Regions from separate parts of the Neobacillus phoenicis genome, predicted to be linked through region 1. Evidence: predicted binding sites of a transcription regulator. Region 1 holds the regulator's gene; each other region holds the start of a gene.

Region 1 (8,095 bases):
AAGCCCAACGATTGATTTGCCTAGGGCTTGGCTGGAAGAAGGCTCGTTTGACTTTAGTTTTAGCGGCCTGAAGTCGGCTGTCATTAATACGGTCCACAATGCGGAACAGCGCGGTGAAACGATTGCACCGGAAGACCTAGCGGCAAGCTTCCAAGCGAGTGTCATTGATGTACTTGTGAAAAAGACAGAAAAGGCTGTTGCCCAGTATGGCGTGAAGCAAGTATTAGTAGCAGGCGGGGTGGCAGCTAATAAAGGGCTAAGACATGCACTAGAAAAGGCGTTCGCTGAACAACCTGATATTGAATTAGTCATTCCTCCGCTATCCTTGTGCACCGATAATGCAGCCATGATTGCTGCAGCAGGAAGCATCATGTTTGAAAAAGGAATCAGAGCAGGTCTAGCGCTAAATGCGAATCCGGGATTGGATATTGAAATGCATAATTAATAATGAGTAACCCTTCCTTCATGGAAGGGTTTTCTTGTGGATAATTAATTTTTAAAATGATTGAAAACTCCTTGGGTTGTGGATAACTCAAGGGTAAACTGTTGATAATGTGGATAAAAACAGTAATTACTGTGGATAATGTGGAAAAGTGTGTGGAGTAACTGAAATGGTAGGCTTTAAAATGTAGATAAGGTTGTGGAAAAAGGGGCGTTTTTTTACAAAATTGTAGATAAATGAAGAAAGTGTGTAGAAATAATCGGAAAGTGTGTAGAAATACCGCAGATTTGTGTAGAAAAACAACAAAAGTATGTAGAAAAAATCCCCCCAGCACAAAGACAGAAAAAAATATAATAAAAAACCGGGCACATCAGCCCGGTTTTCCTATTAATCAGCCAGCTCAGCCCACTCTTCCATTAATTGCTCAAGCTCCGCCTTCGCTTTTTCACTTTTTATGTTAATCTCCAGCACTTTTTCGTGATTTTGGAACACTTCTGGGTCACATAACTGCTGTTCGTAATCCTGAATTTGTTCCTCAAGCTCTTCAATCCGTAACTCGATTTCTTCTAATTTCCGTTTGCGCTGGCGCTCTAGCTTTTTGCTTTCCTTCTCCTGTTGATAAGAGTTTTTTTCAAAAGCTTCAACCTGCGCAGCCTTTTTAGCCGATTCCGCTAGGGCTAATGCAGCCAATTCTTCCTGCTCGAGCTTCTTTTCTAAATAATAATCATAATCCCCAAGATACTCCATGCTGCCATGTCTGCTTAATTCCAATACCTTAGTGGCAATCCGGTTAATAAAATATCGGTCATGGGATACAAACAAAATGGTACCAGGATAGTCAATCAGTGCATTCTCAAGGACTTCCTTACTATCAAGGTCCAGGTGGTTTGTTGGCTCGTCAAGAATGAGTACATTGGCCTTTTCTAGCATCAGCTTGGCAAGTGCTAACCGAGCCTTCTCCCCGCCGCTAAGAGTGGAGACTATTTTTAACACATCGTCACCAGAGAATAAGAAGTTTCCAAGAACGGTTCGGATTTCTTTTTCACTTTTCAACGGATAGTCATCCCAAAGCTCATTTAATACACGCTTATTAGAGGTTAATTCCGCCTGTTCCTGATCGTAATAGCCAATGGAAAGGTTTGTTCCATAATAGATGGTGCCGGCAAGGGCAGGGAGCTTCTTAATAATCGTTTTTAGAAGCGTAGACTTACCAATTCCATTTGGGCCCACAAGAGCAATACTTTCCCCTTTAAAAGCCCGGAACGAAATCGCCTCAGATACCTTCTCTCCATCATAACCCACCGCAAGAGAATCGACCGTTAGTACATCATTCCCGGTTTGTCTTTCAATTTCAAAAGAGAAAGTGGCAGACTTTTCATCACCAAGAGGCCGGTCCATTAAGTCCATTTTCTCCAGCTTTTTTCGACGGCTTTGCGCTCGTTTGGTGGTGGAGGCTCTCGCTAGATTCCGTTGGATAAAATCCTGTAAATTAGCAACCTCTTGCTGTTGTTTTTCATAAAGCTTCAAATCTCGCTCATAATTGGCCGCTTTTTGTTCAAGGTAAGAACTATAGTTACCCGGAAACTTTTGGATTTGCTTGCGGGATACTTCATAGACCTGATTCACGACTTTATCTAAGAAGTAGCGGTCATGAGAGACGATTAAAATCGCGCCATCGTAGCCCTGTAAATATTGTTCCAGCCATGAAAGGGTATCAATATCTAAATGGTTGGTAGGCTCGTCCAATATTAATATATCAGGTTTGGTTAGCAGCAATTTCCCTAAGGCGAGCCGGGTTTTTTGACCACCGCTTAAACTAGCAATCATGAGAGAATGATCCTGGAAGTTTAAACCGTGCAGAACCGAACGAATGTCAGCTTCAAACTGGTATCCGCCCTGCTCCTTGAATTTTACCTGAAGGGTATCATATTCTTTCAGCACCCGTTCGTACTTGCTTGGGTCTTCAAACACAGAAGGATCGGCCATTTGTTCTTCCAGTTTGCGGAGCGATTTTTCCATGATTTGAAGTGGCTCAAATACGGTTAACATTTCGTCCCAAATGGTCAATTTGGATTCTAATCCAGTGTTCTGGGCTAAATACCCGATGGTTACTTCTTTTGGTTTGATGATCTCGCCGCCATCATGAGACAAATGTCCGGCAATAATCTTTAATAAAGTCGATTTTCCGGCACCGTTACGGCCAACAAGGGCCACTCGGTCTCTCGTTTGTAATTCTAGCTTTATATTCGATAAAATAAGGTCAGCACCATAATATTTTTGTAATTGATTCACTTGCAATAAAATCATTTTATTCACCTCTATTACTTAGGACTAGTGTACCGTATAAGCGGAATGACAGCAATAACTCGGACTCTTCTAGGTGCTGTTCTTATAAAAAATCTAGTGATTCGTTCAAAGTTTCACACACATAAAAGGAAAAATAGTGTATTATTTTTTGATAGGAGGATTTTTTATATGGCCGAATTTACGCATTTTAATGAAGAAGGCAGAGCAAAGATGGTCGATGTCAGTGACAAGCCCGAAACAGCACGTACTGCTCTTGCTCATTCTAGCATAACCGTAAGTAAAGAGATTTTTGATAAAATAACCAATCATGAGATGAAAAAGGGCGATGTATTAGCTGTTGCCCAGGTTGCTGCTGTGATGGCGGCAAAAAAAACATGGGATCTCATTCCAATGTGTCATCCCATTCCACTGACAGGTGTGAATATTTCTTTTGCATGGGAAGAGGATCAAACAGGAAACTTTCAATTACATATTGAGGCAGCGGTGAAAACTAAGGGGAATACAGGTGTGGAAATGGAAGCGCTCACAGCTGCATCTGCTTGTGCGTTAACCGTTTATGACATGTGTAAGGCAGTTGATAAAGGGATGGTTATTGGACCAACCTATTTAGTGGAAAAAACAGGCGGTAAAAACGGTGATTTTAGAAGAAATGAACAGGTTAAATAAGAGTTAAAAAACCATTCATGGGGTGTGGGAGAATATGAGTAACGAAACGATGAAAATACCACAGGCGACAGCGAAACGGCTGCCCCTCTATTATCGATTTTTAAAGAACCTGCATACTTCCGGCAAACAAAGAGTTTCATCTGCAGAGTTAAGTGAAGCGGTAAAGGTAGACTCGGCAACGATTCGCCGTGACTTTTCCTATTTTGGGGCATTAGGTAAAAAGGGGTATGGCTATAATGTTAACTATTTGTTAACCTTTTTCCGGAAAACGCTGGATCAGGATGAATTAACGAAGGTTGCATTAATTGGGGTTGGTAATTTAGGGACTGCCTTTTTAAATTATAACTTTTTAAAAAATAACAACACGAAGATCGAGGTCGCTTTTGATGTCGACCCGGAAAAAATGGGAACCATGATTCGTGAAGTTCCGGTTCATCATATGGATGATTTGGAGAAGGTATTAGAAAATAGTGATATTCAGGTGGCTATTTTGACGGTCCCTGCTCCTGTTGCCCAAATGATAACGGACCGACTTGTAAAAGCAGAGGTCAAAGGGATTTTGAACTTTACGCCCGCTCGGTTAAATGTACCAGCGTCGATTCGGGTTCACCATATTGACTTGGCAGTGGAACTGCAATCATTGGTTTACTTTTTAAAGCACTATCCGACAGTGGATATAGAAGAATAGAACAGGGGAAGGCCTTTTACGATGATTTAATCGTAGGAGGTCTTTTTTTTTACAAAAATAGGTAAGTCACAGCTTTACAAACGTAACAGTGTTATGTTACATTGATAAATAGAAAGGGGTTTTTATCATGAGCGAGGAGTTAATCTCAAAAAAAGACCTATTAGAATTAGCTGGAATTTCGTATGGGCAGCTATATAGATGGAAGCGAAAGGACCTTATTCCAGAAGACTGGTTCATCCGTAAATCAACCTTTACTGGACAGGAGACCTTTTTTCCAAAAGAGAAGATTCTAGAAAGAATCAATAAAATCCAAACAATGAAAGAAAATTTATCGCTAGATGAACTGGCAGACATGTTTTCACCGAATATTTCTGATTTGCAGCTAGGAAAAGATGAGTTAGTAAAACGTAACATTGTTTCATCAACTGTCATGGATTTTTACCTTGAGAATGAAAAAGGAAGCCTTACCTTTACGATTACTAGAATGCTCGAGGTATACGTGCTTGAGAAGCTGCTGCAATCTGGTGAGATTAATCAAGATGAAGGAAAGATGCTGCTTCAGGTGCTAAAAGAGCATGCGGCTTTAATCAAACAAAAAAGCTGTGAATTAGTGATAACAAGGAAGCTTGGGGTGTCATCATGTCTTTTGCTTATTAACGCAGAAGCCATGCATATGGATCTGGGGACGAAAATGGTTGTGCAGCTCTCACTGATGTCGTGTATGGAAGAGATCAAAGCAAAATTATTATAAAGGAGAATATACATGGATATGAAGGAAAGAGGAGACTTAGTCATCAATGGCTTCGGTGCTTCCAATGGCGGGACGTTTCGCCAGGTCATTGTCAATGGATTCGGTACGGTTAACAGTGATGTTGATTGCGTTGAGTTTGAAAGTAATGGTTTCGGGACTGTGGATGGGAATGTGACAAGTGAACAGGCCAAAATAAACGGTAAAGCAAAGGTCAAGGGAACGATTGAATCCCAACACTTATCGATAGATGGAACGGCAAAGATTGATGAAAATCTATATGTGAAAAAATTAAAGGTTTCTGGCAAGGCATCTGTTGGTGGAAAAGTGAAAAGTGAAGAAATCAAAATTAATGGAGTGTTAAGGGTAGAGGGAGATTGTGAGGCGGAGATTTTTAAAGCAGATTCTCAATTTGCTATTGGCGGATTATTAAATGCCGAACAAATTACGATCCAACTTCATGGCCCATGCAAGGCAAAGGAAATCGGCGGAGAAACAATATTGGTGAAACATAGAGGTTCTTTTTTTGAAAGTCTTATTAAACCGCTGTTTTCCACTCAGCTGGAAGTGGAATTTATTGAAGGGGACAAAATTGAACTAGAGAATACCATTGCCAAGGTTGTACGGGGAAATCAGGTAAAGATTGGGCGGAATTGCCAAATTGGTGTCGTAGAGTACCGGGAAGATTTTTCACAACATAAAAATGCTGTAGTCAAAGAAAGTATAAAAGTGTAATTGGGGGGTAGGACAATGGAGAAAAGCAGTAACCTTATCATAAATGGTTCAGGGAGTTACCCTGGCGGTCAATATAGAAAAATCAGCATAAGAGGAGAAGGAACCATCGTCAATAATGTCGACTGCTCCAGCTTTCATGTATATGGAACAAGTGAGGCGTGCGAAAATGTGAAAACACGATCAGCTAAGATTTTGGGTGAGGCAGAGGTTAAAGGATCGATGGAAGCAGAGGAAGCACTTGTCATGGGAACAATGACTGTTGGCGGGAAGGCGCAGCTGAAAAAAATGAAGATTTTTGGCTTGTTAGAGGCGGATGACCGATTGATGGGCGAGTCCGCCGTAATTAAAGGAAGTATCTCTGTAAAAGGTGATGTCGAGTATGAGAAATTTGAATCGAGCGGAGGCTTTGAAATTAAGGGGTTGCTATCTGCCGACAACGTTAAAATTATTCTGAGCTTTGGTGAGAGCACAGCAGAGGAAATTGGCGGCGGGAAGATTTCGGTGAAAAGAGGATCTTGGTTTATTCCATTCACCAATATTCCACTCTCAAAGAGGGCGGGCTTTCTCGATGCGAAAGTTATCGAAGGCGATGAAGTGTACTTAGAAAACACAAAGGCAGCAATTGTTCGGGGAAATAGTGTGAAAATCGGACCAGGATGCGACATTGGTTTGGTGGAGTATCGAGACGATTTGACCCATGACCCTAGTGCCACGATTAAGACGAAAACAAAGATTTAAGGGGGACATGGGATGACAGCGAAGGAAAGCAAATTAGGGTTTGTTGTTGCAGGATTATTATTGGGGATTTTAATGGCCTCTATGGATAATACAATCGTTGTGACCGCCATGGGGACGATTGTTGGTGACCTTGGGGGGCTAGAGAGCTTCGTTTGGGTTGTTTCTGCTTATATGGTTGCAGAGATGGCGGGGATGCCAATCTTCGGGAAATTGTCTGATATGTACGGACGGAAGCGGTTCTTTATTTTTGGGCTAATTTTGTTTATGGCAGGATCCGCCTTATGCGGTACAGCCGAGACGATTACACAGTTAAGTATTTACCGTGCGATTCAAGGAATTGGCGGTGGAGCACTTGTGCCGATTGCCTTTACGATCATGTTTGATCTCTTTCCACCTGAAAAACGCGGGAAGATGGGCGGATTGTTTGGAGCCGTCTTTGGATTATCGAGCATTTTTGGGCCGTTGCTAGGTGCGTATATTACGGATCATATCAGCTGGCATTGGATTTTTTATATTAACATGCCACTTGGAATTTTATCCTTGATTTTTGTCGTGATAGCTTACAAAGAGTCACCGATTCATCAAAAGCAAACCATTGACTGGTGGGGAGCAGTGACATTAGTCAGCGCAGTAGTCTGCTTAATGTTTGCCCTGGAGCTGGGTGGCCAGAAGTATGACTGGGATTCCATGATAATTTTAAGCTTATTTGCAGGATTTACGATTTTGTTTGTAGTCTTTTTATTTGCTGAGACAAAGGCGAAGGATCCCATCATCTCATTTTCGATGTTTAAAAACAGGTTGTTTGCTGGAAGTACGATTGTCGGTCTGTTTTATGGGGCAGCCTTTATGGCCGGAACGGTATATATACCGATTTTTGTCCAAGGGGTGTATGGAGGCAGTGCCACGAATTCTGGATTGATTTTATTACCGATGATGCTTGGGTCGGTGGTGACGGCGCAAGTAGGCGGATTTTTGACCACGAAAATGAGCTACCGTAATATCATGTTTTTGTCGGCGGTAATTCTGATTGGTGGATTTTTGCTGTTAAGTACGATCACTCCAGAAACCAGCCGAGCAATGTTAACGGTGTATATGATTGTCATAGGACTGGGAGTAGGGTTCTCGTTTTCGGTGTTGAGCATGGCGGCGATTCATCCGTTTGGCATAGAGCAGAGGGGCTCAGCGACTTCAACTAGTAACTTTATTCGTTCACTTGGCATGACGATTGGGATTACCATCTTTGGAACGATTCAACGAAATGATTTTACAGAGGCTCTTGAAAAAGCCTTTGCTGGTATGGGACCGATGCCGAAGGGGGGAGCGTTCGGGGATTCACGGGCGTTATTATCAGAGGAAGGGCGAAAGATGATCCCTCCACAGATTCTTGATAAAATTACAGATGCGCTTTCCAGTTCAATCGTCCACACCTTTACTTGGGCATTGGTACCAGCGGGTCTGGCTTTCTTATTTATCTTCATTTTAGGCAAAGAACGAATGGTCATCCACCGGGGTGAGACTTCAAAATAATAGGTGTCAGGCACCAATGTGAAAACTTCACATGGTGCCTGAAACCTTTTTTTGTGATTCGCTGATAAATGGCTTGAATTCGCTGATAAAATTCAAGATTCGCTGATAAAACCGGTGAATTCGCTGATAAAGGTTAGAAATTCGCCGATAAAATATAATTTCTTCAGAATGAGTGTAATTTTACACATAAAAAAGAGCTTATATTAGCTAAAAGTTTTAACTTTAGCTAATACAAGCCTTATTT
Region 2 (8,095 bases), 2.3 Mb from region 1:
CTGGAGTGAAACACCTACGAATGTCTTAACATTAAATGAGTATGATCCAATATCCGGGACAGCGGAATACAAAGCATGCGCTGTTGCAATATCGAGAACTTAAAAAGAATATTTTTGTAAAATAGTGAAGGGTCAAACCTACACTATTTTTTTTTATCTATTATGTACAATAATTACCACTGTAGGAAATGATTTCATTAAACTTCTATAATACAGCTGTTCAGAAATGTTATTGTAATATAACTGCCATGCTTGTAAACGAATTAACATGCCCCTGTTCTTTGTTTCAGAAATTTTCATGTTAAGATGAATAAAGTTAGCTGCGAAAGAACATGGGAGGTAAAAAAATGATAAAAAAAATCAAAACTTTTATAGCAGTTGTTGCACTCTCAGGAACTGTAGGTGCTAATGTAAAAGCGGCAGAGTTAACTGTACAGGATGGAGATACTTTATGGGATCTTTCTCGTGTACATAATACATCTGTTGAAAACATTCAAAAGTGGAATCACCTTTCCACTGACCTTATTCATCCTGGAGATGTATTAACGATAGCAACTGAAAAGCAATACACAGTGGTAAAGGATGATACACTCTGGGATATTGCAAAGGAATATCAAGTATCGGTTGCAATGATTAAAGAATGGAATAAATTAAATACTGATCTGATTCATCCAGGGTTACAATTAGTGATCTATGATGAAATAAATAACTTTTCTTCTGGGAAGATGGTTGAAACAGCAAAAACTCCAGTAGTCTCTAAAGCTCCGGAGGTTTCTACTAAAGAATCAAATACTTCAAAGAGCGAGGAGACAAAAGTAGAGGCAGCTCCAACAAGTGTTGCTAGTAAACCTGAAGTTCCAGTAACAACAAAAGTCGAGGAAACTTCAAAGGAAATCACCGTTAAGGCTACTGCATATACTGCATCTTGTGAAGGGTGCAGCGGAACTACTGCAACAGGACTCGATTTAAATGCTAACCCTGGTGCTAAGGTAATTGCAGTTGACCCCTCTGTCATTCCACTAGGAAGTAAAGTGCTGGTTGAGGGATATGGTGAAGCAATCGCTTCAGATACAGGTGGAGCAATCAAAGGAAACCGAATTGACGTGTTTATCCCTTCAGAAGAAAAAGCACTTGAATGGGGTAAGAAGGAAATAAAAGTTAAAATATTAGATTAACACAATAAACTGCCGAAATTTGGCAGTTTTTTTATTGTAAAAAACAAGCCGGATTAACCGGCTTGTTTTGCAAGTGTTTTGGCTGCGACTGTTTTTCTTTGATAAAAGAACCAGTTCAAACCAAATGAGATAACATAGAATCCAATAAAGAAGTAGAACGCAGTTACAGGTGTTCCAGTCGCCTTAACAGACCATCCAAATAATTTAGGAATAAAGAATGAACCATATGCTGCAAATGCTGCAGAAAATCCGATTACAGGTGCTGCCTCTTTTGGAATAAAGATGTTTGGAATCATTTGGAACGTTGAGCCTGAACCGATTCCAGATGCAAGGAAAAGAACTAAGAAAGCAATTAAGAATCCAGCAAATTGCTTGCCATTTAAGAAGTAAATTACACCTGCTGCACCAATTCCCATTAGTACTAAAACATAAGCCGTTACTTTTGCGCCGCCAATTTTGTCGGCCATCCAGCCTCCCACAGGTCTTGCTGCAGCAGCCACTAATGCACCAAGGAAGGCAAGTGAAATGTGTTCAGGAAATTGAGACTTTAATAAAAGTGGGAATGCAGCTGAGTAACCAATGAATGAACCAAAGGTAGCTACATAAAGTGCTGTCATAATCCAAGTGTGTTTCCGTTTTACAACCGCAAATTGATCAGCAACGGATTGCTTTGCTCCTGGAACATTATCCATTTTAAAGATTGCTAAAAGTGTCATAATGACAATGGGAATGACCCAGATAAACGCAGCGTTTTGTAACCATACTTCTTGACCATTTGCTAAAACTTGTTTATCGCCAACCAGTGCAAAAGTTCCTGATGTAATAATTAATGGTGTTACAAACTGTACGACAGAAACACCCATATTTCCTAGGCCGCCATTAATTCCAAGTGCAGTTCCTTTTTCCTTTTTCGGAAAGAAGAAGCTTATGTTTGCTGATGATGATGAAAAACTTCCTCCGCCTAGACCACAAAGGGCTGCTAGGAGAAGCATGATTGAAAATGGTGTATCAGGATTTTGGACTGCAAAACCTATACCAATTGCTGGTATGGCTAATATTGCTGTTGAAATCGCAGTCCAGTTTTTACCACCAAAAGACCCAACTGCAAATGTATATACAAAGCGAAGTGTCGCACCAACAAGACCTGGTATAGCAGCGAGTGTAAATAATTGTTCTTCTGTAAAATGGAAACCAATATCGTTAAGTCTGACGGCTACAACTGACCATATTTGCCATACGATAAATGCTAGCATCAAAGATGGGACTGAAATCCATAAATTTCTTTTTGCATGTTTTTTTCCTTCTGCATTCCAGAATTTTTCATCTTCTGGATTCCAATAATTAATTCGAGCCATGTTTTTTTCCTCCTATATATGGAATCTAATTTAATAACTAATCACATGTTGTTCCTTGTGTTATTACTATAAGACACATGGTATCATGATTTTTGTGACGTTCGTCACAAAAATAGTGAAGGAACTGTGAACTCAGCTCGTTTGACAAAAAGTTGTAAAATTTATCACCCAAAACAAAAGAGACCTTCATTTTTGAAGATCTCTTTGCTTATCACATATAGTTTAGTTACGAATCTTTCTCTTCATTGAACATACCTACGTAATTTTTTGTTTCCCCGACATCATCTTTAATGGCTGTAATAGTTAACCATTCTTTATAAATCTCAGTATTTTTGCGTTTATTCCAAATATACCCTTCCCAAAATCCTTCTGTTTTTAAACGATCCCACATTTGCTTATAAAATTCATTGTCATGTTCGCCAGATTGAAGGACACTAGGTGTTTTCCCAACTACTTCGTCCTCACTAAAACCAGTAATTCTTGTGAAAGCTGGATTTACGCTCTGAATAATCCCATTTAAATCTGTAACGCAAATACCGTCAACAGCATGGTTTACGATTTTTGCTGAAATATCAAGTTTATCCTGATAGTATAGCCAAACAACAATGACTAAACTTGCAAGTGAAAATTCGGAAAGGGACATAAATCCAATTGCGTAATGACCGGTCCAATCAAATAGAATAGTCAAAATGATTGGAGGGAAGAAACCCCCTAATCCTCCCATAGCTGCAACAATCCCATTTACTATGCCTGCCTGCTTTGAAAAATATAATGGTACAAGTTTAAAAATCGCACCACTACCTATGCCGGCAAAGAAGGCAACTAATAAACACCCAAATGAATAAATAGGTAAGGATGGGGTAAAAGACAGTAGAAATCCTGCAAAGGTTAAACTGAAAAAAACCGCCATTAGGATTAGAAAAGGATTAATTTTATCTCCTAGCCATCCTCCTACTGGTCTAAAAATGGTTGCAAGTGCTATAAATCCAGCTGTACGTAAACCCGCGTCAACTTTATCTAGTTCAAAATGATTAACTAAGAAGGACGGTAAGTAGATCGTGAACGCCACGAAAGAACCAAACGTTATAAAATAAAATAAACTTAAAAACCAAAGTTTAGGGTTTTTATAAACCTCTTTCACTTGGTTAGTTAAGGAATTGTTTACTCTCTTTTCTTTCCTATCTCCAAATAAAAAATTGATAACTGTAAATATTAACATGATAACTAAAAAAATCTTTACGGTAGTTCTCCATCCATACATGTTGGCTAGTACAGGTGCTGAAAAGGAGGTAATAGCTGTGCCAATGTTTCCTGCTCCATAAATTCCATTTATGAAACCATGTTTAGCTTTTTCATAATATTTAGGAAGAGAAGTAACACCAATGGAAAACACTGCTCCACCGATCCCAAGCATAAAACCACCGAGTATTAACATGAATAATGAATTTGCGTAACTAATAATTGCAATAGGAATCAGTAAAATGATAAAGCTATTTGTAAATAGTATTCGTGCTCCATACCGATTGGTCCAATAACCAATTGGAACCCTAAGGAGTGACCCAAGTATAACCGGTATCGCTGTTGCCCAAGCGATTTCCGTGGATGAGAGTGGTATATCTGCCTTTATATGAGGCATAAGCGAAGATATGAGCACCCAAACCATAAATCCTGCGACAAGACTTCCCGTTTGAATAAAAAGTTGTTTTGTTCCTTGATTCATTTTTATCCCCCTTAACTCCCGTAACATTTTATTATTGCTAAAACATATTGTCTTACTTACAAAGTCTTCAGGTATGGAAAAATTTTCTTCAGTATTATAGAACACTTTTTTAAATAATACAGTGAGGTATGACACATGATGTGCATTTGATAAATAAAATTTATATTGTCATTTTTTGTGTATCCTGTGAACAAAGAGCTAAATAATTTATTCTTCCGAGGGTAAAAGTAGTATAAATAACCCACCTTCTTTTTGTTCTAAGGTTGGGTACAAGGAGGGACTTGAAAATGGCTAATCAATACGCGGTTATTGGTCTAGGTAGATTTGGAATAAGTATTGCCCAAAAGTTATTTGAATCTGGACAAGAAGTGTTAGGTGTCGATGTAAATGAGGAACGAGTGGAAGATTCGCATTCTTTTGTTACTCATGCTGTTATTGCGGACTCAACAGATGCAGAAGCATTAAAATCTATCGGGATACGAAATTTTGATACCGTCGTTGTGGCTATAGGAAACGATATTCAAGCAAGTATTCTAACCGTTTTACTTTTAAAGGAACTGGGAGTAAAAAGGGTAATTGCTAAAGCCTTAAATAAGCTTCATGGACAGGTTTTAGATAAGGTAGGGGCCGATTGGGTTGTATTTCCTGAGAGAGATATGGGTATGCGAGTTGCCCACCAGTTACTTTCACCCAAAGTACTAAATTTCATTGAAATTTCAAAAAACTATAGTGTTGAAGAAGTGAAAATACCTGAATCCATGATTGAAAAAACTCTAAGAGAGCTAGACTTAAGGGCTAGGTTTAATTTAAGTGTAATTGCTATCAGGCATGAAGATGAGATTAATATATCACCATCACCAGATAAGATCATAAATCATGGCGATGTATTAGTAGTGATAGGAGAAAACCGTTATTTGGAGAAATTTGCAAATATAGAATAATTTTTTTATAAAAACATTGATATAGAATAAATTTATCCCTGGAGTGTAACTTTTAATGGCCAAATTTCGCCTTATGCATTGAAAGGGGGCGAAATTTTTGCCAGGTCAATTTGAGAAGCTTTATGAAAAATATCATCAGGACCTATTTTCTTTTCTATTTTATTTGGTTAATAACAGAGAACAAGCTGAAGACCTCTTACAGGAAGTATATATACGAATATTCAAATCATATGGGACTTTTCAAGGCAAGAGCAGTGAAAAAACTTGGCTATTCTCTATTGCCCGGCATGTTGCCATTGATTCCTTTCGTAAGAATTCAGGCTGGAAAAAAAGAATAATTAGTTCGTTCGATTGGAATAAAAATGAATTTAAAGATTTATCACCATTACCTGAGGAAATTTCCCTTCAAAATGAACAATTCCATACCCTTTATTCTTGTTTAGATAAATGTTCTATTGATTATCGATTGGTATTAATTTTGAGATATATCCATTCAATGTCCATTAGTGAAACGGCTTCAGCACTCGAATGGTCAGAGAGCAAAGTAAAGACCACCCAACATCGTGCATTGAAAAAGATAAAAAAACTAATGGAGGAAGTAACGATAGAGGAAAAAGAATTTAGTGACAAACATAAATATATTTCCTAAAAAAGCACTCACGTGATTGCTTTTTTATTTTTTTGTATCTACCAAAGAGCCCAAGGAGAATTTTATGGTAATGTAAAGATAAATATATATTTTTTAAAATAGAATTGGGAGGGAATGGCGTGGACTTTCGAGCGGTTGAGACAATGGAAAAGCGATTGGAGCTCATGAGAAATCTTTCAAAAAAGTTTCTAACAAGGGCACATCAGGTGGATGTAGAAGGAAGTTTTCCATATGAAAACATCCAAGAATTAAAAGATGCGGGCTACACAACTCTAACAATTCCAACTAAATATGAGGGAAAGGAAATATCTCTTTATGAATTTATTCGCTTACAGGAAATAATAGCAGAGGGTGACGGTGCCACTGCGCTTTCCATCGGATGGCACATGGGGATAATATTGAATCTACATGAAAAGAACTCATGGAACGAGAGCATGTTTAAATATCTATGCGAACGTGTAAAAAGTGGTGCTTTAATAAACAGCGCTGCAACTGAACCAAAGACAGGGAGTCCGACCCGAGGAGGTAAACCAGAAACTAGGGCAGAAAAAAGAGATCAAAACTGGGTCATTAATGGAAGAAAAACTTTTACCACTATGTCGCCTGTTCTTGATTATTTTATAGTTTCTGCTGCCATAAATGATTCCGATGACATAGGAAATTTTCTAATCCCCCGAGGTACAAATGGAGTGAAAATTGATGAAACGTGGGACAGTATATCCCTTAGGGGAACAGGAAGTCATGATTTAATTCTTGAAGATGTAGTTGTACCAAAAGAGTTTCTTGTGGAAACATTGGTCATGGAAGGGAAGAGGGCAAACGGGTGGCTTCTCCATATCCCTGCCTGTTACCTTGGCATCGCCAAAGCAGCCAAGCGTTATGCGATTGAATTTGCAAAAAATTATGCTCCAAACAGTATAACTGGGGCAATTATAGAATTACCAAACATACAACAAAAAATAGGTGAAATAGAATTACAGTTAATGCAGGCAGAATATTTTCTATATGGAGTAGCTAAACAATGGGATCTTTCAAATGAAGTAGAAAGGAGCAAGATGGGTCCAGCATTAGGAGCAGCAAAATTAACCGTTACTAATACAGCTATTTCAGTGGTAGATTTAGCTATGAGAATAGTTGGTGCCAAAAGCTTGTCAATCAGTAATCCGTTACAAAGGTATTACCGTGATGTTAGAGCAGGAATTCATAATCCGCCTATGGACGATGCAACAATTCAATTACTTGCAAAATACAGTACTGTCAATTAGTAATAAAACCAGCCGTTCATCCAGCGGCTGGTTATTTTACAAGTCTACGATACATATTCATGCACTAACTTTTTTCTTGTTTTCTTCAAATAATTTATATAAATCCTTCATCGGAAGTGGCGCAGAGAATAAATATCCTTGAGCATAACCACAATCGAAGGATTTTAATAATTCTAATTGTTCTTCTGTCTCAACACCCTCTGCTATTACATTAAAACCGAAGCTTTTTGCTAAGGAGATGACACTTTCTACTAATGCCCTGTCTTTTTTGTTATTTAACATATTTTGTACAAAGGAACGATCAATTTTTAATGTATTTACAGGAAGATATTTCAAATAACTGATAGAAGAATACCCCGTACCAAAATCATCAATTGAGATGCTAATACCCATTTCTTTTAATGAATTTAGTTTGGCAATAACCAGGTCGATATTATCCATAGAAACAGTTTCAGTTATCTCAAGTTCAAGCTGAAATGGTGGAAGTTTTGTTTCTGATAGTACATGCTGAACAATTTCTACAAAGTTTTCTTCTTGGAATTGTTTTGAAGAAATATTTACAGCAATTTGAATAGGCTCCCGGCATATTTTAGAGAAAGTTTTTGCTTTTATACATGCTTCTTTCAATACCCATTCACCAAGCTGACTAATCATACCAATTTCTTCAGCGAGAGAGATAAAGTCTGAGGGTGGAATTATGCCTAAATCGGCATTGTTCCATCGAATGAGTGCTTCAAATCCAAATATCCTTCCATCCTTAATATCGACTAAGGGCTGATAGTTTAAAGTGAACTCGTTTTGTTTTAATGCCTTCCTAAGTTGCGTTTCGATCTTAACCATATTATGGATTTCTTGTTGCATATCACTGTTATACCATTGATAGCCATTACCGCCATTTTCTTTAGCAATATACATGGCGATATCTGCCTGCTGAATTAAATCATCCCATACAGACCCATTAGTTGGATAAATACTTATCCCAATACTGGA
Region 3 (8,095 bases), 2.5 Mb from region 1:
TGGGATTCATATATGTAAGACAGCCTCCATTAGAATTTCTAGCCAATTGATAACTTACTAATTGAAGTTCATAATGGTTATAACCCTCGAGGTAACTCTAGGATAAAAATGGAGGATAAAAGTATGAGTTATACAATTAATGAGGTCTCCAAGAAATTTGGCCTGTCCATCCACACGTTACGTTACTATGATAAAGAGGGGCTAATGCCGTTTATTATGAGGGACAAAACTGGCAACCGAATCTTTAAAGAAGAAGATCTTAACTGGATTGCCATGATTTGCCGTCTAAAAAATACTGGAATGCCCATCAAAGAAATGAAAAAGTATGCAGACTGGTGTGCAGGGGGGATGCAAACGATTAATGAAAGGAAAGAAATGCTCACCGATCATCGCAGGAAAGTCATTAAACAGATTGAGGACTTGAAGAAAGACCTTATTCTCATTGATTCGAAGATAGAAATTTACGATAACCCGGAATTAGAACAAAGACTGTACGGTGGTCTTGTAAAACAAGGGGGAACGAGATGAAAATATCTTCAATGATTTTCTTGTGTTTTTGTCTGTTAATTGGTTGTCGACACCACGAGGATATCAAGCATACAAGTCATAAGTCCAATCAATCTCCGGCCAATGTAAAGCATGATAATCCCAATTTAGACGAAAATAAGGGAAGTCAAAGTACTCATCAGCCACAAACCAAGGTGATCGTTCAGCAGATTGTTTCTTTAGCTTCCACCGGTCATGTGATGAATAATCCTTTTGCTGCCCATCAATCAACGATTACAGAAGTGAAAAAAGACTGGGGTGAGCCTGATAAGGTAGACCAAGTCGGGAACGGGTATTACGCAACCTATTCTAAAAAGTTTGGTGTATTTGGCTATACTCGTGAGGGTCAGATTTATGATGTACGTTCCAATGACCCTTCTATTCAAAACTTGACTCTAGCTGATATAAAAAAAGTGATGGGAAACCCAACAAGTACCACTTCTATTCAAAGTGATAAAATCTATATCTATAACCTAAATAAGCTTTATCAATTAAAATGGATTATTCCTACTGCCACAAATAAAGTGGACCATATTTCAGTATATAGCCAGGTTGAACCTCCTACTATATCTGAGAGCTATATTCTTTCTATAAAAGGAACTTCCAAAAATCTTTCCGCTTCGGCTTGGGATAGTATGCAGAAATGGCGCCAATCGATACTCACTTTCCCTAAAAATTACCCTTATGATGTCTTTGTCAATGGACCAAATAAAAAGAGGGTGGCGTTGACCTTTGATGACGGGCCAGATCGAATCAATACTCCTAAAATTATTGCTGCATTAAAACAAGAGAACGTGAAAGGCACCTTTTTCTTCATTGGACAGAAGGTTCAGCAAAATCCAGATATCGTGAAATCCGCATTTGATAATGGAAATGTAATTGGGAGTCATAGCTATCTCCATCATGAATTAACGAAAGAAAGTGCAGAAGACATCAGACAAGATTTAAACCAATCATCCGAGGCTATTCGTAAAATTCTCGGAAAGTCACCTGCTCTTTTACGACCACCGTATGGAGATACCGATGCAAAGGTTATCAATATTGCCAAAGAACAGCACTATAAAGTGATTATTTGGTCTCTAGATACCTTAGATTGGTCCCAAAAAGAACAGGCACATATCCAAAAGAACATTTTTGATAACGTACGGAACGGGGATATCATCCTGATGCACAGCGATGATGACAAAACAGAAACGGCCAAAACAGTTCCGATGATTATAAAAGAACTAAAAAGAAGGGGATTTGAAATAGTAGATGTTGCGACCTTACTAAATACCAATCCCTATCAATAAATCGGGATGGCAGAAACATACGTATTCATTCAACGTTACAAACCTCTCATAAATTGCTCTTAAAAAAGCAATTACATGAGAGGTTTGTTTGTTTTCAGACATTACTATTTGAAAAAAATTTCCGTGTATCTTCACGTAATTTTTCGGGTAAGACACGGTTAAGTTCTTCATTTAACCAGGCAAGTGATTTACTACGCAAGTAATTACGCATCTTTTCTTCAGCAGAAAGCAAATTAAAGAAGATCTTCAATTAATAAAAAAACGTTTTTAGGAGGAATTAAATTGGAGCAACGAATTGATTATTACAATGTAGTAACAGAAGCACTTAAAATCATGATGGAAATGGAAAGGTATACGAAAACTACAGGTATAGAGCGGAATCTTCGTGAACTTATAAAAATACGAGCTTCCCAAGTCTTAACATGCATACAGCTGATGCTAGAAAAATGGGAGAAATGGAACAACGTATATATTGTATTAGTGCTTGGAGTGAGTGCACATTTTACACAGATGCAGAAAAAGTAGCTCTTGAATTGACAGAATATGTGACGTTAATCCCTACAAAACGTGTACCTGATGAACTTTATCAGAGAGTACGTGCACATTTTGACGAGAGACAATATGTTGACCTTATACTAATAATCAATCAAATAAACAATTGGAATAGAATCTCCATATCAATGGGTAATATAGCAACTGAAAAATAACTAATATCAACAAACAACTATATCACTAATTGTAACGGTAGGCGGCGGTGATTGCCCCCGATCTCTTACAACACCGCACTACCTTTAGATATAGGGCGGTTTAAATATGTTTGAAGGGGAAATCAAATTTTCCTTGATTCTTCCTGATAAAAGTTGTATAGGCTTGGTCACATATTGAAAATTCAATTAGGAAAGTAGAAGCAGCTCCTGAGAAGTTTGATAATTAGGAGGAATAAAATGATTAAACCAAAATTATGGACAAAAAATTTCATTAGTAGTGCAATCGCAAATTTTCTTACCTTTACAACTTTTTACTTTCTATTAGTTTCTGTAGCGAGATACGGTTTGCAAGAATTAAATAGTAACGCGTCTGAAGTTGGATTCATCGTTACATTTTTTTAATTACAGCTATTATTACACGTCCATTCGCGGGCAAATGGATCGAAATGGTATGACCGTTATGGAGCAAATAACATTATCTATCTATCAATTCTACTATTTGCTGTTGGAACATATTTACTTAGCATATCACCATCATTCCCTATTTCTTCTTTCAGGTGCCCTTATTGGTTTAGGATGGGGCACAATCTTTCCAAGTCTTCAAACCGTTGCCATTGAAATTGCTCCAGTGGATAAAAGGACCTTGGCTACTGCTACCTATCTATCAACTGCAAAAAAGGTTTATTGCTGGGGGGATGAATGAAAACAAGCAATCGACTATATCATCAAAAAAGAAGATATGAACCCTGGTTAAGCGAAAGATTATTTGACTGCTTTTTTCAGAATGTTGCAGGGAGAGAAATATATAAGAACTATTTGTTTAAAAGCTTACCAATATTATTTAGAAAGAATTCGTAAGGACTTGATTATTAATAATAAGTAACTTTTTTATCAGTAACTGGCATGGCTAGCATAAGAATGGCTCCTGTTTACAAATATTTACTAAAAAGTATAACGAAAAAAGAAGTACGTGAAGAGCGAATGTTAGAAGATATCCCTCATATGAGAGCAAATATGGAAGTTGAAAAAGCCGCTTGGGCTGGTGATATAAAAACAGCTGACACGAACGAAGAACACCTTATCCATATGGGCGAAATACTAACTGATGGGATCGTAAAACAGTTTCCAAATAAGTTTAAGTAAACATGAAAGTAAAATACACACGAGATTTGTTAAAACACTTCTCGTGTGTATTTTTTTGGAAAAAGATATAATATAGTAACAAATTTAAGAATAAAATCTTGTAGATAAGTTTAGGGGGAGAGTTTTTGCAACAAAATTTTATTAAAATGAACCAAGGAAAAAATAATTGGAAAAGGTATTTATTATCATTTGTTATTATAATATTTTTCATTTTCTTAGGGTCTATTATGTACATGTTTGCTTTAAGTGTATTTGCTGAGGCAGATGGTGATCCAAATTCTTATTTCGATAGAATTGAGTTTGTAGGTGTTCATGTTAATCCGCTATATGATTTTGTTTTGACACATATTAATTATGTTTTTTGGGTGCTAGGTTTTGTTATTACCATAAGGCTGATTCATAAACGATCATTCAAAACTCTTATAACTCCTAACCAAAAAATAAACTGGAGGAGAATTTTTTGGGGATTCAGCATATTTTTTTGCTTAGTTTCCGGAACGACATTAATTGATTTTATTTTAAATCCAGGAGATTATTCATTCAATAATATTAAATTCGAGGACTTTCTTCAGCTGTTTTTCTTTGTTTTAATCTTAACACCATTGCAAACTACGGCGGAAGAGGTGTTTTTTAGGAGCTACCTAATGCAGTGGTTTGGGCGAAAGATTAATCATTCTCTATTATTATCAATAATTGTTGGCTCTATTTTTGGTATGCTTCATTTCAGTAACCCGGAAATGAACTATTCAGCTTTTTTTGTCGGTAGTGATTATGTACTTTCTGGTATCGTATGGTGTTACATAACTGCGAAAACTAATAGTGCAGAAATAACGATTGGTGCTCATGCGGCAAATAATATGTTTCTTGGTTGGTTTTTAACCATGGATGATGCAGTCTTTGGAAAAATTCCATCCTTATTTGTTGTAAGTGATATTAATCCACAAATCTCCTTGTTATGGACTATAATTACTCTATTCGTTTTTACGACTTTTGCAATTAAAAAATATGGAACATTTTAGTGGATTAAATTTTATTTGGGAGAAGTATGAGAGAACAAATCATTGCCCAAGAAGAAAAGCTGACTCGAAACAGTCAGCTTTTCTTCTTGGTTAAATAGTTACTACGTGTCAGCTTACCCGCGTCTTCCGCCTCGGCCACCACGTTTTGTTTCTGTGTTACGTTTAAGTGAAGATAAATTTTCTTCACTAGACTTTAAAAACTTAGCCATTTTATCTTCGAATGATTCTTTAGGTTTGAAATTGCCTTTTGGACGAAAGTCTTTAGAGCGGTTGTCTGATCTTCCTTGCCTTGCTGGGCGCTGTGAATAAGAAGAGGTTTGACTTTCTGGTCTATCGATTGCTTTTTTGATGGATAAGGCAGTTTTTCCGTCTTTCTCACTAATTACTTTTACTTCAACCATGTCGCCTACTTTAAGATGGTCATTAATATCCTTTACATAGCTTTCAGCAACTTCACTGATATGCACAAGACCTGTTGTGCCGCCAGGCAATTCTACGAATGCTCCAAAATTAGTGATTCCTGTTACTTTCCCTTGTACTTTGCTGCCTATTTCAACTGACATAGAAATATATTTCCCCCTCAATAATGTTAAAACCACTTCATTATAACAAATATTTCACAGGAATAAAATATTTTTGCTGAATTAGGAAAAATATTGAAAACGTTTAATAAATGTTAAAGAACCGTTCACAAGAATAAGGAGTAAAGTGCGATAAAATAAAAGTATGTTAAAAACATCACAAAATAAAAGAATTATATTAAAAAAGGAGTAACACCCTATGGCCTACAGTAAACCAGACAAAATTATGGAAATAACCATAGAGAATGGTACAAAGAAAACTACATACTCTCCATTGCAGACGGTAATTTTAGGTTTTGAAGCAGGTGCATTTATTGCGCTAGGTTATTTACTTTGCATACGTGTAACAGCAAGCTTATCAATCAATTTGGAAGGATTAAGCAGCTTGATTGGCGCAACTGTCTTTCCTATTGGGTTAATTCTTACATTACTTGCAGGAGGAGAGTTATTAACAGGTAATATGATGGCCGTACCGCTTGCAAGGATGGCAAAAAAGGTGACTACAAGTATGGTTATCTATAATTGGATTCTTGTTACAATTAGTAACTTTCTAGGAGCTGTATTTGTGGCCTATTTCTTTGGGCATATTGTTGGTCTTACTGAAACGGGTCCTTACTTAGAAAAAACGGTTAGTATTGCAGAGCATAAACTTGAGGCTTCATTTCACCAAGCCTTTATTTCAGGTATTGGTTGTAACTGGTTGGTTGCTTCCGCAGTTTGGCTTTCGTATGGAGCCAACGACATGACTGGTAAAATAGCTGGAATTTGGTTTCCTACGATGGCTTTTGTTGCCATTGGTTTTCAACACGTAGTTGCTAATATGTTTGTTATACCTGCTGCGATTTTTGCAGGTCATTTTTCCTGGTTGCAGTATTTTAACAATTTTGTTCCAGTTTTCTTAGGAAATGCAGTAGGAGGAACAGTATTTATTGCGATGGCCTATTGGCATGCTTATAGAAAAAAAAATGTACCATATCAAGAGCCAAAGATCGTTCAATCAATTATAAAAACGTTATTCGATAGATTTTTGTATTCGTAATCAAGATTACTGTATTAAAAATAATATTTTAAAGGGTCCTATCTCTTGGATCCTTTTTTAATTTCAACATTCGGACAAAAACAGTCATAATACGAACCATTTTCTTAGGAGGGTGTCGATGAAAAAACGAGAACTTTTCACAGAGATGTCACATGTAAACCGCAGAAATGGAAAAATCAGGTGATAATAAAAGTATAAACAAATGAAAAACAAATAAAAGGAGGAGAACAATGAGTAAACCAAATTGGATAGCCATGCTGTGAGCGGGAGGTAGGGGGGACAAGACTTAATCTACTTACAAAAACAATCGTAAAGCCAGCGGTGCCGTTTGGTGGTAAGTATCGTATCATTGATTTTGCCTTAAGTAATTGCAAAAACTCAGGGATAGAAACTGTAGGTATTTTAACTCAATATATGCCCCCTGGTATTACATTCTCATATTGGTCAATGTAATCAATGTAATCAATGGAAGCTTGCGGACAGATTGGGTGATAAGTGGTTCAGTTGAAAGGGCAGTAATATTTAGTGGTGTGAAAATTGGAAAGGGGGCTCATATAAAAAATTCGGTAATCTTACCTCATACCATAATAGAAGATAATGTTTGGCTGGAAAATTCTGTAGTAGGAAGTCAATCTCTTATAAAGAAAGGTGTGATTATTGGGTCAAAAACACCAGAAAAGTATTTAATGGTAGTAGGAAATCAGGTTACCGTTGACCCGGCTATTGAAGAGGTTCAATTTAAAAATAGTGTTAAATCAGTTTTATCTTAGGTAATAGACAAAGAAGAGGTTGACCCATTCTATAGAGTCAACCTCTTTTTCTATATATGAATAGTTTTTATAACGTTAATGTTATCCGCGTCTTCCGCCTCGGCCACCACGTTTTGTTTCTGTGTTGCGCTTAAGTGAAGATAAATTTTCTTCACTAGACTTTAAGAACTTAGCCATTTTATCTTCAAATGTTTCTTTAGGTTTAAAATTACCTTTTGGACGGAAGTCTTTTGAACGGTTATCAGATCTTCCCTGCCGTGGCGGGCGTTGTGAATAAGATGATGTTTCAGGTTTTTCTATCGCTTTTTTAATGGATAGGGCAGTTTTACCATCCTTTTCACTAATTACTTTAACTTCAACCATGTCGCCTACTTTTAGATGGTCATTAATATCTTTTACATAGCTTTCTGCAACTTCGCTAATATGCACTAGACCTGTTGTACCTCCAGGTAATTCGACGAATGCTCCAAAATTAGTGATTCCTGTTACTTTTCCTTGGACTTTGCTGCCTACTTCAACTGACATGAAATCTTTTTCCCCCTCAATAGTGTTAAAACTACTTAATTATAACAAATTTTCAAGGGAAATAGAATCAATCGAATAGATTTTTCTAACTTTTTTTTGAAATATCTTCTATTGAAATATTCATTAATAAAAATATTTTCTCTATTAACTGAATACCTTTAGTAAACTGATTGGAAGGCTATTCTGTAATGTTTGTTGTTCTACATCCGTTAATGGGACAAGTGGTAATCGTACACCACCTACAGGTACACCAATCATTTTTAATGCTGCTTTTACTGGTGTTGGGCTTGGTGCTGCAAACAATGCTCTCATTACTGGAAGGAGGTTACGATGTGCTGTTGCTGCCTCCTTAAGATTACCATTATTAAAATTATTGATCATTTCTTGCATTTCATTTCCAATGATATGCGAAGCAACAGAGACAACTCCTGTGCCACCAATTGCTAAAACAGGTAATGTTAATCCGTCATCCC
Region 4 (8,095 bases), 1.1 Mb from region 1:
CAACACCTCGTCCATTTATTTCGCCGAACAACTCATCATTCAAGGTATCAAGACTAACATTGACCCTTTTTAAACCAGCCTTTTTTAAGTCCATCGCTAATTTTGGAAGCAGGACGCCGTTTGTAGTCAACCCGATGTCACTTAACCCTTCAATAGCTGATAACTTTTCAACAAGTATAGGCATATCTCTTCGGAGAAGTGGTTCTCCGCCTGTTAAACGGATTTTTTCAACACCTAAGCTAACAAAAATCTTAGCAAGACGTTCAATTTCCTCGTAGGTAAGCAACGCTGTCTTAGGAAGAAATTCAAAATCGGGCCCAAATTGATCTGCTGGCATACAGTATTGGCAGCGAAAATTACAACGGTCAATGACGGATATTCTTAAATCACGTAATGGTCTGTTAAATTTATCTTTTATAATGGTTTTTTCCATTCGGTATCAACTCCATTTAAGGAAGCAATTTACTTATAAGTGTAGCAGTCTTTTGGATTGAAAGCTGTTACTTTATTCACTATAAATATACTTTTAATATAATTCTTATCTTAACAGATGTTTAATGATGAAGAAATGATTGTTTTTGGAAATATCCGAGCCTGACATCGTTTAGAAAAAAAATCTGCATGAGTTTTCACTATATTGTCATTGTTTACCCCAATTTATTGCTTAATCATGGGATAGAATGATACTAATGAATCCTTAATAAAAATTGACAGGTATAAAAATATGTTCTTGAGGTGAAACGGATGACAACTACAATGAAACCTACTCATTCCATAGAGATAAAAGAATTACTTCGATTTGCTGATCGGAAATTTAGAAGTGAAAGAGGAAGCTTCTTATTTCAGGAAGGGATGAAAGCAGATGAACTTTACATTATCATCTCCGGAAAAGTTCAAATCAGCAAAATAACAACAGATGGACGTGAACTATCTTTAAGAATTTGCGGTGCAAATGATATTTGTGGTGAATTGACACTCTTTACAGATAATCCAAGGTACTTATTAAGTGCGAAGGTACTTGAAGAAGGAGAAATTGTAGCCATAAAAAAAGAAGTGATTGAAAGTGAAATTTTTCAAAATAGTAAGTTGGCTTTTGAATTTATGAAGTGGATGAGCGATCACTTCCGAAAAACACAAACAAAATTTCGTGATCTTGTATTAAATGGAAAACGCGGCGCGCTCTTTTCAACATTAATTCGTATGTCTAATAGCTACGGTATTCAGAAAGATAATGTAATCTTAATTGACCTACCTCTAACTAATCAAGAGCTCGCCAATTTCTGTGGGACTTCTCGAGAAAGTACCAATCGGATCCTTAGTGACTTAAAGAAAGATAATATTATTTCTATAAAGCGTGGTAAAATATCTATTTTAGATCTTCAATATTTAAAAGACGAAATCGGCTGCGAAAATTGTTCTGCCGTATATTGCAATATTGAATAGCTGTTATTGATTCAAGAGGCTGACTTTTATGGTCAGCCTCTTTATATTCACCCTATTATTTTTGAACCTGTTTTTCTCTTAATGCTTTTGGAATATATACACAGAACGGCTCACTTTCAAGATAATCCCCCGTCATAGCATAGGCCCTTGACCTTGAACCACCACATACATGGCGGAATTCACAAACCCCACATTTTCCTTTATATAAATCAGGATTCCGTAGTGATTTGAAAATAGGTGACTCACGGTAAATTTCTGCTAATGGCTGCTCCCTTACATTCCCTGCTTTAACTGGTAAAAGTCCACTTGGGTAGACATCGCCAATATGCGATATGAAGACAAAACCATTTCCATCATTTACGCCTTTTGGTGCTCGACCTAAACCATCAATGGAGCCTGTTAAGCCCTGCTCTGTTAAAGCACTTAAATAATCTATTTCTGCTGCTTGTTCCTTAGCCTCACGCATCTTTTGTTGAATAACCACCCGACGATAATGCTGTGCTGCTGTAGTTTTTATATCAAAAGAAACGCGTTTACTTAAATCATAAAGCCATCTGAACACTCTCTCATGTTCAACTGGAGAGATCATATCTGATTCTTGGCCTCTTCCTGTTGGCACCAAGAAGAATACACTCCATAAAACACAGTTTAGCTCTTCAACCATTTTTGCCATTTCATCAAGATAATCTATATTATAGCGAGATATTACGGTGTTGATTTGAATAGGGATCTCCAACTCATGAAGATATTTAATTCTTTCCATCGTAAGATCGAAGGAACCAGCCGTTCCGCGAAAATGGTCATGTACCTCTGCTGTTGGCCCATCAATACTAAATGCCCAGCGAGACAGCCCGACATCTTTTGCTTTTTCAATGGCTTCTTTCGTAACGTTAGGAGTAGCACTTGGCGTCATTGAGACACGTACGCCTTTTTCCACTGCATATTTAGCAATGTCAAAAACATCCTCCCTCATTAAGGGATCTCCCCCCGTAAAGACGAGCATTGGATTATTCATTTCATATATTTGATCAATTAACTGTTTGCCTTCCTCAAAGGAAAGCTCACGAGGATCTCTTCTATATTGTGCTTCGGCACGACAGTGCAAACATTTTAACTGACATGCACGTGTAAGTTCCCAAATAACGATAAATGGATCTTTATTAAAATCTCGGCTAAAAGCCATATGAAACGCCCCCTAAAACGGCTATTTCAACTCAAACAGCCTTAATACTCTGTATTATAAAGGTGTTTATAGTCGAAAAAAGTGAACTATCTCACAGACTTAAAGATATATATGGACGTTTTGTGAATGAGAAAAGAAAAAAACAGCAGATCTCAATTCCACTGTTTTTCGAAGGTGATTATATAGTTACTTTTATGCATTACTCTTAACGGATGCCTAAAGCAATTTTCGCATAGCGTGACATCATTTCTTTATTCCAAGGCGGATTCCAAACAATATTTACTTCTACATCCTTGACTTCAGGAATATCTGCAAGTGCTCTTTTTACTTGATCAACGATGGTTCCAGCCAAAGGGCAGCCCATTGAAGTTAAGGTCATATCTATTGTGACCTTTCCCTCATCATCCATTTCTGTTTTATATACTAATCCTAAATTAACGATGTCTAAACCCAGTTCTGGGTCAATAACTAACTCGAGTGCACCCATAATATTCTCTCTTAAATCCTCATTCATTTCCTTCCGCTCCTTTAAATGGTACGATTTATAACAGTATTTACTTATTTATAAAAAGTATATCGGTTTTCACCCAATCTTGGTGTGAAATTTTTTACAGTTTGGATATATAATTGTTAACATAGTAAATATAGAAATAACCAGTCCATTGTTTTTAAAACTTATTAAATGTAGTGTATCATGCAGTTCATTTTTTTACTAAAAGTATGCACTTTTTTAACAATTCATAATATAAAGGAGTCCATATGGCAGAGAGACATTTAATCGCATTAGATTTAGATGGAACATTACTTAAAGATGATAAAACTATCTCTTTAAAAACGAAGGAAATTATAAGTAAAGCAAGGGACGAAGGTCATATCGTTATGATTGCAACTGGCCGCCCTTTTCGTTCAAGTGAAATGTATTATCGTGAGTTAAATTTGGACACGCCCATTGTTAATTTTAACGGAGCATTTATGCATCATCCTAGGAATCCTAATTGGGGATTTTATCATGAACCGCTTGATGTTAAGGTCGCAAAAGACATTGTCGAAGCTTGCAGAAGCTTCCATTTCCATAACATCATTGCAGAAGTAATTGATGACGTTTATTTTCACTATCATGATGAAAAGCTTTTAGACATTTTTAGCTTCGGTAATCCAAAGATAACTACGGGTGACCTTGCTGAGTACTTACAAGATTCCCCTACCAGTATGTTAATCCATACAGAAGAAGATCAATTAAAAACGATTAGACAGCACTTATCCGATGTTCATGCAGAAGTGATTGATCACCGCAGTTGGGCAGCGCCATGGCATGTTATTGAAATAATTAAAATCGGATTAAATAAGGCAGTAGGGCTGAAGAAGGCTTCAGAGTACTTTGGTATTCCTGCAGAAAGAATCATTGCCTTCGGAGACGAGGATAATGATCTTGAAATGCTTGAATATGCTGGCCGTGGTATTGCAATGGGTAATGCCATCGATCAAGTAAAAAACATTGCCAATGATGTCACCCTAAGTAACGAAGACGATGGAGTCGGTCAATATTTGGCAGATTTGTTAAATTTAAAATTATAATTTACAAACGCCATTGTTTTCCTAAATGAACAGTCTCCTATTTGAGCATACTATTTTTGAGGCAGCGGTGCTGTTTCAATCAAAGCTTGAGCATATTGGAGGGATTCGAATGGGTAAACGTAACAAATCAAAACGCTTTGTCCAGCAAGGAGTGGATACTGTCAGCAAACATGATGAACGTATCCCTTATCACATGACCTACGCTGAAGCAGAAGCTCAGAAAATGGCCAATGTGCATGAATCCTCGCTTGGAGGAATATAACATGGGAAACCAATTGTTCCAGGAAGCACGGAGATTTGTTGAAATGGCGAAATCCGCCAACCCAGCTGAGTATGATTCTGCTGTAGCAAAAGCAAAGAATGCTCTAAGTTCTGCTTATGCAAACTCGACAGTTGCAGAACAGGCACAGCTCCAACAAATGCAACAAGAGCTTGAACAGATCAGATAGCTGCACAAAAAAACAGAGACACCTTTAATCGGTGTCTCTGTTTTTTTCATGATGAAATTGTTCAAGTATCGCAGGATAGAAATGTGTGGATTTTCCGTCCTGGCTCTTTTCATAAAGGTTTAACAACAAGGAACCACTGGCAGGAAGCTTTTCATTCGGAAGATGGACCTCTAGCTTAAAAGGTCTCCACTCCCCCTTATCAGAAGAAACTAAAAGCTTTGTTTCAGGGATAAATTCCGTATGGCCATCTTCAACTGAATAATATAATTCACGGTTACTTACATTTGCCTCTCCAGTGACAACATAATTTCCTTTGGTGCCTGACACCTTTACCTGACGAAAGACATTGTTTTCTTCTGGAATATAGAATTTTTGAATATTGCTTAGTTTGGTTCGATTTGTGATGGGTTGGTCATTTATCCTAATAGGACGGAATGTGGTATGAACCGTATACTCACCAGGAGGAACGCGGCCACCCTTAAATTGATAATTCCATTTTTCCACTCGTCTAAAGGTTTGATGCGGCTCTATAGTAACCGTCTGAAATGCCTGCAAAAAATATCGCCCTTTTGAATAGACATATACCTCCTTACCTGATTGGTCTGCAATCGTTATTTCAACCAATTGAGAAGTTGGAAATTCGAAGTGAAGCGGTATTTCCCCAGTGTTTTCTACGACTATTTCAAAATCTACCCTTTCTGATCCCGCAGTCGGAATGACATAAAAACGATAATCCAGTTCGTTCACCCCGTTTATAACTGTTTTTTGCAAAGTTGGGAAAAGTAATGTAATAACACAAAGTAGTATTCGCATGTTGGTCTCCTTTTTCCTTTATTCTCTCCGAAAAAAACCATATACTCCTGTGGTCTGGATAATATTTGTAAAGGCATTTGGATCTACTTCTTTGATAATTCGTTCTAAATCATAAAGCTCATACCGAGTAATAACGATCATTAGCAGATCCCTTGTTTCATTTGAAAACGCTCCTTTTGCTGGGATCATTGTGATTCCCCTAACTAATGACCCATGGATAGCCTTCTTCAACTCTTCTGCTTTTTTTGTTATAATCATCGCCGTGAGTTTCGCATGTCTTGTATGAATGGCATCAATGACTCTTGTTGAGGTATATAAAGTAACTAGCGTATACAGGGCTTTTTCCCACCCGAAGAGGAAGCCCGCCGTTACAATGATGATCCCATTTAAGACAAACATGTACGGACCCACCGGCTTATCCTTCATTCGTGATAAAACCATTGCGATGATATCCACACCACCTGTTGATGCTCCCCACTTTAAAGTAATCCCTACACCTACTGCTAAAATAACCCCACCAAATACGGCGTTAAGTAAAATATCCTGGGATACTTGTTTAATAGGTACGATGGTTAAAAAAAAGGAGGACATTAGCACACTTAAAAAGCTGTAAACAGTAAATGATTTTCCTACTTTTCTCCATCCTAGAATGGCTACTGGGATATTTAATAAAAGCAATAAAATACCCATGGAGATATGAATAGGTGTATAATCACTTAGCACCTTAGAAAGTAATTGAGCGATTCCTGTAAATCCGCTTGAATAAACATTAGCCGGAATAAGAAATAAATTCATTGCCAGTGCATTTAATAATGCACCCGCGATTACAATAACTATTTTTTTCGATTCTTGCCAAAGCAATGAGAGTCCCCCTTTATTCTTTTTGTTTGTCAACCATTTTAAAATTACATAATTGTATTTTTTAGGCGAAACCGATAAACTGAAACTAAAATAACGCTTGAAAGCAGGTGAGCTTCATGCAGGTAAAAATACTAGCAGATAGCGCATGCGATTTACCTAAAAGTTTTTATGAGGAAAATAATGTCACACTTCTCCCATTAAAGGTCCATTTAAATGGAGAAGAATACGAAGATGTTAAAAATATTGATCCAAAAACGGTCTATGACGCAATCAGAAATGGTTCTACACCTAAAACATCTCAAACCTCTCCCCTTTTGTTTGAAGAAGTTTTCACACAAATGGCTGAAAGAAATGAAGATGGAATATACATAGCCTTTTCTTCTGAGCTATCAGGAACTTATTCAACCGCTGTTATGATTCTTGACCAAGTGAAGGAAAAATATCCAAACTTTAATTTAACCATCGTTGATACTAAATGTGCATCCCTTGGGATTGGACTAATTGTCAAAGAAGCAGCCAAGCTAGCGATGAACAATGCAAGCAAAGAGGATATTTTAAACGATGTGCGTTTTAGAAGTCAGCATATGGAGCATCTCTTCACCGTTGAGGATTTAGATTATTTAGCAAAGGGCGGCCGAGTATCTAAGGCATCAGCCTTCCTTGGCGGACTATTAAATATTAAACCGATTTTAAATGTTGAGGATGGCAAGCTCATTCCAATCGAAAAAATTAGAGGTAAAAAGAAAGTACTACGTCGCATTATTGAAATCATGAATGAACGTGGATCCAATATGGGGGAACAAACCATTGGCATTAGTCATGCGGATAATGAGGATTTGGCTCAAGAAATGCGAGAATTGATCGAGGAAGAGTTTCGTCCAAAAGAGGTTTATATCACTAGCATTGGTTCAGCTATAGGTGCACATACAGGTGCAGGAACCATATCTATTTTCTTTTTAAACCAACTATCATAAATAAGTAAAAAAACCAGAGCAATTTTCTGCTCTGGTTTTTAACTTATTTATGGTCAGTCTTTTTAGAATATTGATTTTTACCTGCCTGGCGATTTTTTTCGCGCATCATATTTTTCTCATGTCTCAATGCGTTATTATCTTGTGCTTTTTTATCATTATCAGATGTGTGTGGCATGTAATTACTCCTTTCGTAATTCCTTTGTCAGTCATTATTGTCTGTCATTACGAAATAGAGTATGTAATCTGAGTTAATCTTTTTTTACATACGTCCAGCTACCTTCTTGATATACCTTACCGTCTTTCATTAGTTTGCCGAGTGCCCGTTTAAATGCACCCTTGCTTAAGTTGAAACGGTCTTGGATATCCTCAGGCGTACTTTTATCATTATAAGGCATAGCTCCGTTTCTGCCGAGGAGGTAATCATAAATTCGATCTGCATCATTATCCTGAGATTCTTCTTTCCTCGCAAGTAAGGACACATTCACCGTGCCATCTTCCTTCACATCGATGATCCGTCCCTCCACTTTTTCGCCTAAACGAGGCTCTTGTGGTCTTTGTGATTCATGAATAAATCCTTTAAATCCTTCTAACGTATAAATCCAGCTGCCAACCTTAGCAGTCCGGTATATATGCCCCTGAACATTTTTATTGAACTGTTCTCTAGTTGCTTTTACAGAAATGGATTCAATAACCTGGTCAGTGGCAAGCTTTGCATAAAGGAGATTATTGCTGCTTACTTTTATTGTGATATAAACTAAATCGCCAACTTTTGGCCAGACAGACTTATGGACTGGCAG

Evidence for each region. Region 1 encodes Rex, which represses fermentation and respiration genes when NADH is low (regulators of the CRP and FNR family bind a similar motif). Its sites were predicted from a motif close to TTGTGAAATATTTCACAA; they were not measured.
Region 2: AA0X95_RS13270 (NarK family nitrate/nitrite MFS transporter) is a predicted target of Rex. The motif match lies at 2,623-2,640, and genes of this name have one in related genera.
Region 3: AA0X95_RS14285 (formate/nitrite transporter family protein) is a predicted target of Rex. The motif match lies at 5,434-5,451, and genes of this name have one in related genera.
Region 4: AA0X95_RS23190 (TIGR04053 family radical SAM/SPASM domain-containing protein) is a predicted target of Rex. The motif match lies at 2,706-2,723, and genes of this name have one in related genera.

What each region holds. Positions count from the first base shown of each region.
Region 1 is NZ_CP154847.1:223,670-231,764, reverse strand. It holds gene tsaD (tRNA (adenosine(37)-N6)-threonylcarbamoyltransferase complex transferase subunit TsaD) at 1-445, shown strand, start outside; gene AA0X95_RS01065 (ABC-F family ATP-binding cassette domain-containing protein) at 830-2,749, opposite strand; gene moaC (cyclic pyranopterin monophosphate synthase MoaC) at 2,918-3,415, shown strand; gene AA0X95_RS01055 (redox-sensing transcriptional repressor Rex) at 3,450-4,103, shown strand; gene AA0X95_RS01050 (YhbD family protein) at 4,231-4,854, shown strand; gene AA0X95_RS01045 (polymer-forming cytoskeletal protein) at 4,867-5,586, shown strand; gene AA0X95_RS01040 (cytoplasmic protein) at 5,602-6,324, shown strand; gene AA0X95_RS01035 (MDR family MFS transporter) at 6,337-7,851, shown strand; gene AA0X95_RS01030 (YdiK family protein) at 8,090-8,095, opposite strand, start outside.
Region 2 is NZ_CP154847.1:2,555,744-2,563,838, forward strand. It holds gene fdhF (formate dehydrogenase subunit alpha) at 1-103, shown strand, start outside; gene AA0X95_RS13265 (LysM peptidoglycan-binding domain-containing protein) at 348-1,175, shown strand; gene AA0X95_RS13270 (NarK family nitrate/nitrite MFS transporter) at 1,229-2,530, opposite strand; gene AA0X95_RS13275 (MFS transporter) at 2,757-4,250, opposite strand; gene AA0X95_RS13280 (potassium channel family protein) at 4,538-5,191, shown strand; gene sigX (RNA polymerase sigma factor SigX) at 5,289-5,840, shown strand; gene AA0X95_RS13290 (acyl-CoA dehydrogenase family protein) at 5,984-7,105, shown strand; gene AA0X95_RS13295 (putative bifunctional diguanylate cyclase/phosphodiesterase) at 7,163-8,095, opposite strand, start outside.
Region 3 is NZ_CP154847.1:2,742,414-2,750,508, forward strand. It holds gene AA0X95_RS14245 (MerR family transcriptional regulator) at 124-528, shown strand; gene AA0X95_RS14250 (polysaccharide deacetylase family protein) at 525-1,838, shown strand; partial or broken gene AA0X95_RS14255 (carboxymuconolactone decarboxylase family protein) at 2,121-2,545, shown strand; gene AA0X95_RS14260 (hypothetical protein) at 2,783-2,947, shown strand; gene AA0X95_RS14265 (hypothetical protein) at 3,006-3,248, shown strand; gene AA0X95_RS14270 (hypothetical protein) at 3,449-3,688, shown strand; gene AA0X95_RS14275 (CPBP family intramembrane glutamic endopeptidase) at 3,814-4,707, shown strand; gene AA0X95_RS14280 (S1 domain-containing RNA-binding protein) at 4,821-5,270, opposite strand; gene AA0X95_RS14285 (formate/nitrite transporter family protein) at 5,488-6,327, shown strand; partial or broken gene AA0X95_RS14290 (sugar phosphate nucleotidyltransferase) at 6,634-6,747, shown strand; gene AA0X95_RS14295 (hypothetical protein) at 6,816-7,097, shown strand; gene AA0X95_RS14300 (S1 domain-containing RNA-binding protein) at 7,179-7,622, opposite strand; gene dapA (4-hydroxy-tetrahydrodipicolinate synthase) at 7,767-8,095, opposite strand, start outside.
Region 4 is NZ_CP154847.1:4,527,873-4,535,967, forward strand. It holds gene moaA (GTP 3',8-cyclase MoaA) at 1-433, opposite strand, end outside; gene AA0X95_RS23185 (Crp/Fnr family transcriptional regulator) at 745-1,443, shown strand; gene AA0X95_RS23190 (TIGR04053 family radical SAM/SPASM domain-containing protein) at 1,499-2,626, opposite strand; gene AA0X95_RS23195 (metal-sulfur cluster assembly factor) at 2,832-3,140, opposite strand; gene AA0X95_RS23200 (Cof-type HAD-IIB family hydrolase) at 3,386-4,201, shown strand; gene AA0X95_RS23205 (hypothetical protein) at 4,311-4,463, shown strand; gene AA0X95_RS23210 (DUF3813 domain-containing protein) at 4,465-4,650, shown strand; gene AA0X95_RS23215 (BsuPI-related putative proteinase inhibitor) at 4,675-5,463, opposite strand; gene AA0X95_RS23220 (YitT family protein) at 5,482-6,324, opposite strand; gene AA0X95_RS23225 (DegV family protein) at 6,441-7,298, shown strand; gene AA0X95_RS23230 (DUF3941 domain-containing protein) at 7,342-7,473, opposite strand; gene AA0X95_RS23235 (S1 RNA-binding domain-containing protein) at 7,547-8,095, opposite strand, start outside.